2 regions of the Chromobacterium sp. CCUG 30098 genome follow, and region 2 is predicted to be linked to the other one. Evidence: predicted binding sites of a transcription regulator. Region 2 holds the regulator's gene; the other holds the start of a gene.
The links. Region 2 encodes FNR, which switches genes on or off when oxygen is low (the NO sensors DNR and NnrR bind a similar motif). Its sites were predicted from a motif close to TTGATNNNNATCAA; they were not measured.
Positions count from the first base shown of each region.

Region 1: QUG03_RS04490 (DUF3149 domain-containing protein) is a predicted target of FNR. The motif match lies at 2,510-2,523, and genes of this name have one in related genera.

Region 1 is NZ_JAUCGS010000001.1:946,517-951,348, forward strand. It holds gene trmB (tRNA (guanosine(46)-N7)-methyltransferase TrmB) at 1-310, opposite strand, end outside; gene QUG03_RS04480 (NAD-dependent epimerase/dehydratase family protein) at 348-1,268, opposite strand; gene QUG03_RS04485 (CDP-6-deoxy-delta-3,4-glucoseen reductase) at 1,307-2,335, shown strand; gene QUG03_RS04490 (DUF3149 domain-containing protein) at 2,599-2,727, shown strand; gene arcD (arginine-ornithine antiporter) at 3,224-4,663, shown strand; gene QUG03_RS04500 (arginine deiminase) at 4,749-4,832, shown strand, end outside.
Region 2 is NZ_JAUCGS010000001.1:1,201,394-1,206,225, reverse strand. It holds gene QUG03_RS05635 (RNA methyltransferase) at 99-878, shown strand; gene QUG03_RS05630 (DUF1853 family protein) at 868-1,791, shown strand; gene fnr (fumarate/nitrate reduction transcriptional regulator Fnr) at 1,851-2,597, opposite strand; gene hemN (oxygen-independent coproporphyrinogen III oxidase) at 2,707-4,113, shown strand; gene QUG03_RS05615 (alanine/glycine:cation symporter family protein) at 4,181-4,832, opposite strand, start outside.

The sequences.
Region 1 (4,832 bases), 250 kb from region 2:
TGCTCAATTCCTTTTCCGCGATCAGCTTGCACAGATTGCCGACGCCGGGCGAATGCACTTCCACGCCCAGGTAGTCCTGAGCCGGATTGGCGGCGGCGATTTCGGCGGTGGCGCCGCCCATGCCGAAGCCGATTTCCAGTATCTTGGGCGCGGCGCGGCCGAAGGCCTGCTCCAGATCGATGCGCTCGGGGCGATATTCGATGCCCCAGCGCGGCATGCCTTCGTCCATCGCGCGTTGCTGGCCGGGAGACAGATGGCCTTGGCGCAGCACGAAGCTGCGGATGGCGCGTTGAAATGCCGGATTTTCCATAGAGAAGCCTGCTTAAAAACTCAAAAAAACCGCGATGTTACCGAATCTTGGCCGCCGAAGCGAGCGCGGCGGCGATGCGCTCCGGCGCTTGGGCCAGCGCCGCCAGGTAGTCGGCGGTGTCGGGCCAGCGGGGTGCCGGCAGCAATTCACGGCGCAAGCGCCGGTTGCTAAGCCGTCTGGACTCCATCATATAAGACCATAGACCAGCGGAGACCCGGGCGCGGACCTCCTCGCGCGGCAACAGGGGCGGCAAGGTCAGGTCCAGCGCGGCGGCCAGCCGGCGATACCATTCGCTGATCGGCAGCGGCTGATCGTCGCTGGCGTTGAATACGCGCGGACCGCCGCGGCATTGCAGCAAGGCGGCCACGCAGGCGGCGGCGAGGTCGTCGGCGTGGATGTGATTGCTCCAGCTGTCCTCCTCCGGCCGGATCAGCGGCGTTTGCGAGGCGAAGCGGCTCAGCGGCAGGCGGTCGTCGGCGTAGATGCCCGGCGCGCGCAGCACCGTCAACTGGCAGCCGTGGGCGGCGGCGAAGCCGCGCAAGCAGGTTTCCGCGTCCAGGCGGCGCCAGGCGCGGTCATTGTGCGGGCGGAGGCGGGCGCCTTCGTCCAGCAAAGCCCCGTCGGCATTGCCGTACACGCCGCTGGTGCTGATATAGACTAGACGCTGTGGTATCCTGCAACCTTTTGCCAACGCAGACAACAACTTGCGCATGCGCAAGTCCTTGCGGCCGATTTCCTGGGGGGGAGCGGTCAGCAGCAGATCGTCGGCCAGGCCGGCCAAACGGCGCAAAGCGCGGGGGTCGTCCAGATCGCCCCGGATGGGCGTGACGCCCTGGCGGCGCAGCGCTTCCGCGCTAGCGTTGGAACGGCACAGCGCCAGCACCCGCCAGCGGCGGGTCAGTTCCGGCAGGGCGCGGCGCGCGACATCGCCGGCGCCGATGATCATTAAGGTTCGCATGATGCGCATTTTAGCCAGATATTGAGTAGAGGAAACAGATGACAGCGCAGGTGAAAGTGCTCCCCAGCGGGCATACATTTGGCGTCGAGCCGCATGAAACCGTATTGGAAGCGGCGTTGCGCCAGGGCGTGGGCCTGCCTTACGGCTGCCGCGACGGCGCGTGCGGCGCCTGCAAAGGCAAGGTGGTGGAAGGCGAAGTGAGCCAGGACGGTTTCCAGGAAAAGGCCTTGACCGAGGCCGAACGCGCCCAGGGCATGGCGCTGTTCTGTTGCGCCCGCCCCAAGGGCGACATCGCCATCGAGGCGCGCGAAGTGGCCGGCGCCGGCGACATCCAGATCAAGACCTTGCCGTGCCGCGTAGAGAAAATCGAAAAAATCCACGACGTGGCGGTGCTCAAGCTCAAGCTGCCGGTGTCCGAGCGCTTGCAGTTCAAGGCAGGCCAATACATCGACATCCTGATGAAGGACGGCAAGAAGCGCAGTTTCTCCATCGCCAACGCGCCGCATGACGATGCTTTCCTGGAACTGCATATCCGCAATCAGCCGGGCGGCTCTTTTTCCGAGTATGTGTTCAGTCAGATGAAGGAGCGCGAGATCATGCGCTTCAAAGGCCCGCTGGGCTCTTTCTTCCTGCGCGAGGACTCCGACAAGCCCATTCTCTTCGTGGCCAGCGGCACCGGCTTCGCGCCGGTCAAGGGCATCATCGAGCACGCGATTCATAGCGGCATCCAGCGCGAGATGGTGTTCTACTGGGGCGCGCGCACCAAGGCGGATCTTTACATGGCGGATCTGGCCGGCGCCTGGCAGGCGCAGCATCCCAACATCACCTTCATCCCCGTGCTGTCCGACGCGCTGCCGGGCGACGAGTGGGCGGGCCGCACCGGTTTTGTTCACCAGGCGGTGCTGGAGGATTTCGACGATCTGGCCGGCTATCAGGTTTACGCCTGCGGCGCGCCGCTGATGGTGGAGGCCGCGCACGGCAGCTTCACCCGCGAGCGCGGCTTGCCGGAAGACGAGTTCTTCTCCGACGCCTTTTTCCTGTCCAAGGACATGGGCGGCAGCAAGTGAACACGCCGGCGAGACAGGGATGACGTAAGCCGATTTTTTCAGCTGAACTGATTCGAACTGTATCACCTGACGCACAACTGTAATGATATAAGTTGCTGATTTTTAGGAAATGAGCCCTTGGCGCGAGCCAGGGGCTTTTTATTTGTCTTGCATCAAACTTGGGGGTCATGCCATTTGATTTGCGTCAATGGACGGGCCGCCCAACTGGCTAAGATGAGGATCAAGAAACCTATATGGGGCGTGGCCCCGGAAAAGGAGTGGCGATGGAACTTCTGACTCTTCTTCTTTCCGACGATGTCGGCATTTTAAGCTTGGTGACCATTGTGGTGACCACCTTGGTGGTGCTGGGCGCTCTGGTGGCGATTTTCAAGAACGTGAAAAAACCGGAGTGAGCGCCTGGGCAAACAGGATGTGTTTATCCTCTTGATGTGTGTGTTGGTGGATGCGGTGGTGGGCCGCATCCACTTTTTTTTTGCCCACAATTGCCGTGGCCGCCTGCCTTATTCTCCGTCTCCTCTCTCCATCTTTATCTCACTGCTTCTTTGTCCCGTCTCTTTTGGCCGTTTGCGGCTCTTCTCTATTGGACGCGTTCAGACAATCTGATATTGCGTTTTATTTTTAATAAAAATTAAATACAAAATTAATTAAATGTTTTGTGCGCAGCACAATTGTTAGTTCTGCCAATTGTGTCTGGGGCTTCTATAAAGCTTTTGTTCTAATGTCGGGATGGGGCGAATGGAGCGGGAGGACGCTATTTGACGCAGGTCAAACGGATGTTCGACTGTTCTGGCGATCACTAAATCCGGGGTATACCATTGTCTCAGATGATAAGAATTTAATTATATAACAACAGATTTGCAGGTTAATGTACTCTCACGGAGAACGAAAATGTCTACGGAAACTGAAACCCAAGGCGGCGGCGCTCCCAAGCTCAAGCTTGGCGCGCTGACCGCTCTGGTGGTGGGCTCCATGATCGGCGGCGGCATCTTCTCGCTACCGCAGAACATGGCGGCGGGCGCCGGAGCCGGCGCCATCTTGATCGGTTGGGTGATTACCTTCTTCGGGATGTTGACTCTGGCATTCGCCTTTCAGATGCTGGCCAATCGCAAACCGGAAGTGGAGGGCGGCGTCTACGGCTACGCCAAGGCGGGTTTCGGCAACTATATGGGCTTCAACTCGGCCTGGGGTTACTGGATTTCGGCCTGGATCGGCAACGTATCCTACTTTGTGGTGATGTTCTCGGCGCTGGCCTTCTGGTTCCCGGTGTTTGGCGAGGGCAATACCACCACCGCCATCGTCTGCGCGTCCATTCTGTTGTGGGCCTTGCACTTCCTGGTGTTGCGCGGCGTGCACGGCGCGGCCTTCATCAACACCATCACCACCGTGGCCAAACTGGTGCCGCTGGCGCTGTTCATCCTGCTGGTCATTTTCGCCTTCAAAGTGGATACCTTTAATCTGGACTTCTGGGGCTCGGCCAAACTCGGCTCGGTCGTCGATCAAGTCAAGAGCACCATGTTGGTGACGGTATGGGTGTTCATCGGCATCGAAGGCGCGTCGATGTTCTCCAGCCGTGCGGAAAACATGAAAGAAGTGGGCAAGGCCACCGTGATCGGCTTCCTGCTGACCATCGCTCTGCTGGTTGCGGTATCGGTGCTGTCGCTGGGCGTGATGTCGCAAACTGAACTGGCCGCGCTGAAGAACCCGTCCACCGCCTATGTGCTGGAAAAAGCCATCGGCCCCTGGGGCGCCAATCTGATGAACGCCGGTCTGGTGATCTCTGTGGGCGGCGCGCTGCTGGCCTGGACGCTGCTGGCTTCCGAAGCGCCCTACCTGGCGGGCAAGGACGGCGTGATGCCCAAAGTATTCGGCACCACCAACGCCAATGGCTCCCCGGCCGCCTCGCTGTGGCTGACCAACGGCCTGATCCAACTGTTCCTGATCATCACGCTGTTCAGTTCCGCGGGCTACCTGGCGTTGCTGTCGCTGGCCACCTCGATGATTCTGATTCCTTACCTGTTGTGCTCCGGCTACGCCTTGCTGGTGGCCAAGCGCGGCGAGGGCTACGCCCAGGGCGAATCCAGCGGCAAAGAGTTCAGCATCGCCGCCGTCGCCTCGGTCTACGGTGTTTGGCTGATCTACGCCGCCGGCCTGAAGTATCTGTTCCTGTCCATGGTGCTGTACGCCCCGGGCCTGCTGTTCTACCTGTGGGCTCGCAAGGAACGCGGCGAGAAAGCGTTCACCGGCGCCGAGGCGGTACTGGCTGCGCTGATTGTAGTGGCGGGCTTGTTCGCCGCCTACGAACTGGCTACCGGAGCGCTGACGCTCTAAGCCGGAACCTTGTAAGAAGATTACCGGAGGCGCGCGAGATCCACGGGCCTCCACCAGCTCCCCCAATATCATTAAGGAGTTTGTCATGACCAAGTTTGGTGTTCATTCCGAGTGCGGCAAGTTGCGAACTGTGATGGTGTGCCGTCCCGGCCTGGCGCATAAGCGCCTG
Region 2 (4,832 bases):
AAGGCCGCACGCCTGCCCAATCCGGCAAACGCTGGCCTTGCGCGCAAAACGGCGCGCGGGCTTTTCGATAAGCCGGCTATTTTAATGTGAAACTGCTGATGAATAAACCCCAAGTACCTGATTTTCTGAAAAACATTCGCATCGTGTTGGCCCGCCCCAACCATCCGGGCAATATCGGCTCCGCCGCCCGGGCGATGAAAACCATGGGCCTGAGCCGGCTGTATCTGGTTGAACCCAAAGTGTTTCCCAGCGACGAGGCCAATACGCTGGCCTCCGGCGCGGTGGATCTTCTGGAGCAGGCCACCGTGGTGTCCAGCCTGGCCGAGGCCTTGCAAGACGTCACCATCGCCTGCGCGCTGACCAGCCGCCGTCGCGAGCTGACCACCCCGCTGTCCACCCCGCGCCAGACCACGCCGGAACTGGTGGCGCGCGCCCGCGCCGGCGAACAGGTGGCCCTGGTGTTCGGCAACGAGACCTTCGGCCTGTCCATTGAAGAAGTCGAACAATGCAACCGCCTGGTCACCATCCCCGGCAACCCGGACTACTTCTCGCTGAATCTGGCGATGGCGGTGCAGGTGATGACTTACGAACTGTTCAGCCACACCGGCGTGGACGTCGACTATCTGCGCGCAGACAGCGACGCGGCGGCGCTGGGCGAGGTGGAGGGCTTCTGCGGCCACCTGGAACAGACCATGGACAAGATAGGCTATTTCCGCCGCCGCAACAGCGAACGGATGATGCGCCGGATGCGCACCCTGTTCAACCGCGCCGGCCTGCTGCGCGAGGAAATCGACATCCTGCGCGGCTTCCTCAAACAGGTGCAGCGCGCCGCCGACGGCGAAGTCCGCCGCGACGCGCCCGGACAGGATGGCGAATAAGCCGCCGTTCACCCTGCCCTACGCGCACCCGGCGGTGCGCGATCTGGCTTTTCTGCTCTCCGCGCCCTCGCCCTGGCGCAGCGGCGCGGACATCCCGCCGCAGCGGCTGCTGGGGGCCGACGGCCCGGCCTTGCTGCAAACGCTGGACGCCGATCCTGCCGAACTTCAGCACTGGCTGGCGCGCCAGCCCACCCGCCGTCTGGGCCATTACGCGGAACGGCTGCTGTCCTTCTGGTTCCGGCTGGCGCCGCACATCGAACTGGTGGCCAGCAATCTGCCGGTGCGCGCGCCGGACGGCCGCACCGTCGGCGAGTTCGACTTCTTGCTGCGCCTAGACGGCCAACCGCTGCATCTGGAAGCCGCCAGCAAGTTCTATCTGCAACTGGGCCGCAGCGCGGACACCTTGACCGGCCCCAGCCTACGCGACGCCTGGGCGCTGAAAGCCCATAAACTGCAAACCCAGCTGCGCCTGTCCCGCCACCCGGCTGCGCAAGCGACGCTGCCGGCAGGCTTTGAGGGCTGCGCGGTCGGCGCTCGGCTCAGCGGCTGGCTGTTCCACGCCCGCGACACCGCGCCGGAAGCGCCGCCCGGCGCCCAGCCGCTGTACGGGCAATACTGGCCGCTGCGCGGCGACTGGCCGGCGCTGAACGCGGATTCGCGCTGGGCCTGGCTGCCCAGGCTCAGTTGGCTGGCGCCGGCGCGCCGCTCGCGGGAACACACCGCCGACGCGGCGGAACTACGCGCGCGCCTGGAACAGGCCGAGGCGCCGCAGCTGCTGGCCGAACTGCAGCCCGGCCCCGACGGCGACTGGCATGAAGTGGCCCGCGGCTTCGCCGTGCCGCCGGGCTGGCCTCAGGAGGCGCCGCTGTCGCGGCTGCTGCTGCAAATCGCGGACTGCGCGCCGGCCCCATGAAAAAAGGCAAGCCCGAGGGCTTGCCTTGCGTTTTCCATCTGTCCGCCCGCGCGGCGGAATCAATGTCCGTTGGCGTGAGCGCAGCCGGAAATCAGCGCCTTCAATTCGTCCACCATCACCAGTTGGATGTGCTTGTGATCGACGGTGATCCAGCCTTGCTGCTGGAACTTGGACAGCGTGCGGCTGACGGTTTCCAGCTTCAGGCCGAGGAAGCTGCCGATTTCCTCGCGGCTCATGCGCAGGATGAAGTCGTTGGCGGCGAAGCCGCGGGTGGACAGACGCTGCGACAGATTGAGCAGGAAGGCGGCCAGGCGCTCTTCCGCCTTCATGTTGCCCAATAACAACATTACATTCTGATCGCGAACGATCTCGCGGCTCATCAGACGGTAGAAATGGTGCTGCAGGGTGGGAATTTCGCGGCCCAGGCTCTCCATGCGGCTGAACGGCAGCTCGCACACCTCGCTGTCCTCCAGCGCGATGGCGTCGCAGCCGTGCACATTGGCGGAAATGCCGTCCAGGCCCATCAGTTCGCCGGACATATGGAAGCCGGTGACCTGCTCGCGGCCGTCCTGGCTGGCGACGCTGGTCTTGAAGAAGCCGGTGCGCACCGCGAACAGCGAACGGAAGCCTTCGCCGCTGCGGAACAAGTACTCGCCGCGCTTCAAACGGCGGCTTTGGCGGATCACCGCGTCGAGCTGGGTCAGCTCCTCGCGGTTAAGCCCCACAGGTAGACAAAGTTCCTTCAGGCTGCAGTTGGAGCAGGAGACCTTCAGGTTATGCAAAGAGATATGGTTCTGATCGGACATGGCATGTTTAGTACAAGCTTGCGATGAAGCTTGACCCTTATCAAAGCGAAATTCGCAGGATTTCCGCAAATTTACCAGTCCACCAGAGGTTTTGCCATCCAAATACGACATGAAGACCACCCACCCATTTTCTCCTGCCCATTTTGAATTCGACCGCGCGCTGATTGAGCGCCTCGACGGGACAGGTCCTAGATATACGTCATACCCGACAGCGGATCGCTTTACGCCGGGTTTTGCCGAAAGAGACTACATCCACTGGCTACGGCAGCGCAGCATCGGCGCCAACCGGAAACCTTTATCATTGTACGCTCATATACCTTTTTGCAACACTATCTGCTACTACTGCGGTTGCAACAAGATCATCACCAAGGACAGCGGCAAAGCGGACTTGTACCTGGACTACCTGGAGAAGGAGGTCCGCATGATCGCCTCCTGTCTGGGCCGCCGCGAGCAAGTGATACAGCTGCATTTCGGCGGCGGCACCCCCACTTTCTTGTCCGACGCGCAACTGGAACGATTGATGACCTTGCTCAAGACTCATTTCGAGTTCTTGAAGGAGGGGGAGTATTCCATAGAAATAGACCCGCGCAAAGTCAGCGCGGCGACAATCTTCAAACTGGCCGAACTCGGCTTCAACCGCATCAGCGTCGGGATTCAGGACTTTGAACCGACGGTGCAGCAGGCGGTGAACCGGGTGCAGTCCGAAGAGGAAACGCTGGAGGTGATCCAGGCCGCGCGCGACGCCGGTTTCAAGTCCGTCAGCGTCGATCTGATCTACGGCCTGCCGCTGCAGACCCGGGAATCGGTGCGCCGCACGCTGGACAAGGTGATCGCCATCGGGCCGGACCGGCTGGCGCTGTACAACTACGCCCACCTGCCCACCGTGTTCATGCCGCAGCGGCGCATCAACGAGGCCGATCTGCCCTCGCCGGAAACCAAGCTGGACATCCTGCAGGATTCGGTGCAGCGCCTGGCCGACGCCGGCTATGTCTTCATCGGCATGGATCACTTCGCCAAGCCGGACGACGAACTGGCCTCCGCCCTGCGCCAGGGCCGGCTGCAACGCAATTTCCAGGGCTACTCCACCCATGCGGACTGCGACATGATCGGTCTTGGCGTGTCCTCCATCGGCAAGGTCGGCCCCTGTTACAGCCAGAGCGCCAAGGACCTGGACAGTTATTACGCGGCGCTGGACAGCGGCCATCTGCCGGTGTTGCGCGGGCTGACGCTGGACAATGACGACATCCTGCGCCGCAGCATCATCCAAGGCCTGATGTGTCGCTTCTCGCTGTCGGTGGAGGCGCTGGAAGAGATCCACGGCATCAACTTCGCCGAGTACTTCGCCGAAGAACTGCCGCAGATCCGCGAATACCAGCAACTGGGCCTGCTGTCCTTCGACGGCGACTTCATCATGGTGGAGCCCAAGGGCCGCTTCCTGATCCGCAATATCGCGATGATCTTCGACCGGCATCTGCGGGAGCGCCGCACCCAGGCGCGCTACTCCAAGACCATTTGAACGGGGCTAGCAACAAAACAGCCCGCGTCATGACGCGGGCTGTTTATCGTTGGAGCCGGACGCAGGCTTACCAGATGTCTTTTTCCACCTTGGCCGCCAGTTCCGGGTAATCCGCCACCTTGAACACCGGGGTGGACTCGCCCCGCTTCAGCTGACGCTCGTAATCCTTCAGCACGATGAAGAAATAACGCGACAGCAGCACGATGGCCACCAGATTGATCAGCGCCATCAGGCCCATGGCGAAGTCGGCCATATCCCACACCAGCGGCAGGCTGGCCACCGCGCCGAACATCACCATCGCCAGCACAATCAGACGGAAGGCCAGCAAGATCCCCTTATTGCTGCGGATGAATTCGACATTGCCCTCGGCGTAAGCGTAATTGCCGATGATGGTGGAAAAAGCGAACAGGAACATCGCCACCGCCAAGAAGGACGCGCCTATCGGGCCGAACTGCGATTCGATCGCCTTCTGCGTCAGCGCCACGCCGCTCAAACCCTGGTCATACACGCCGGACAGCAGAATGATGGCGGCGGTGGCGGTACAGATCACCATGGTGTCGATGAAGACGCCGAACATCTGGATCGCGCCCTGACTCGCCGGGTGACGCGAAGTCGCCGTCGCCGCCGCGTTGGGGGCGGAGCCCATGCCCGCCTCATTGGAGAACAGGCCGCGCTTGATGCCCAGCATCATCGCCTGGCTCACCGCATAGCCGGCGAAG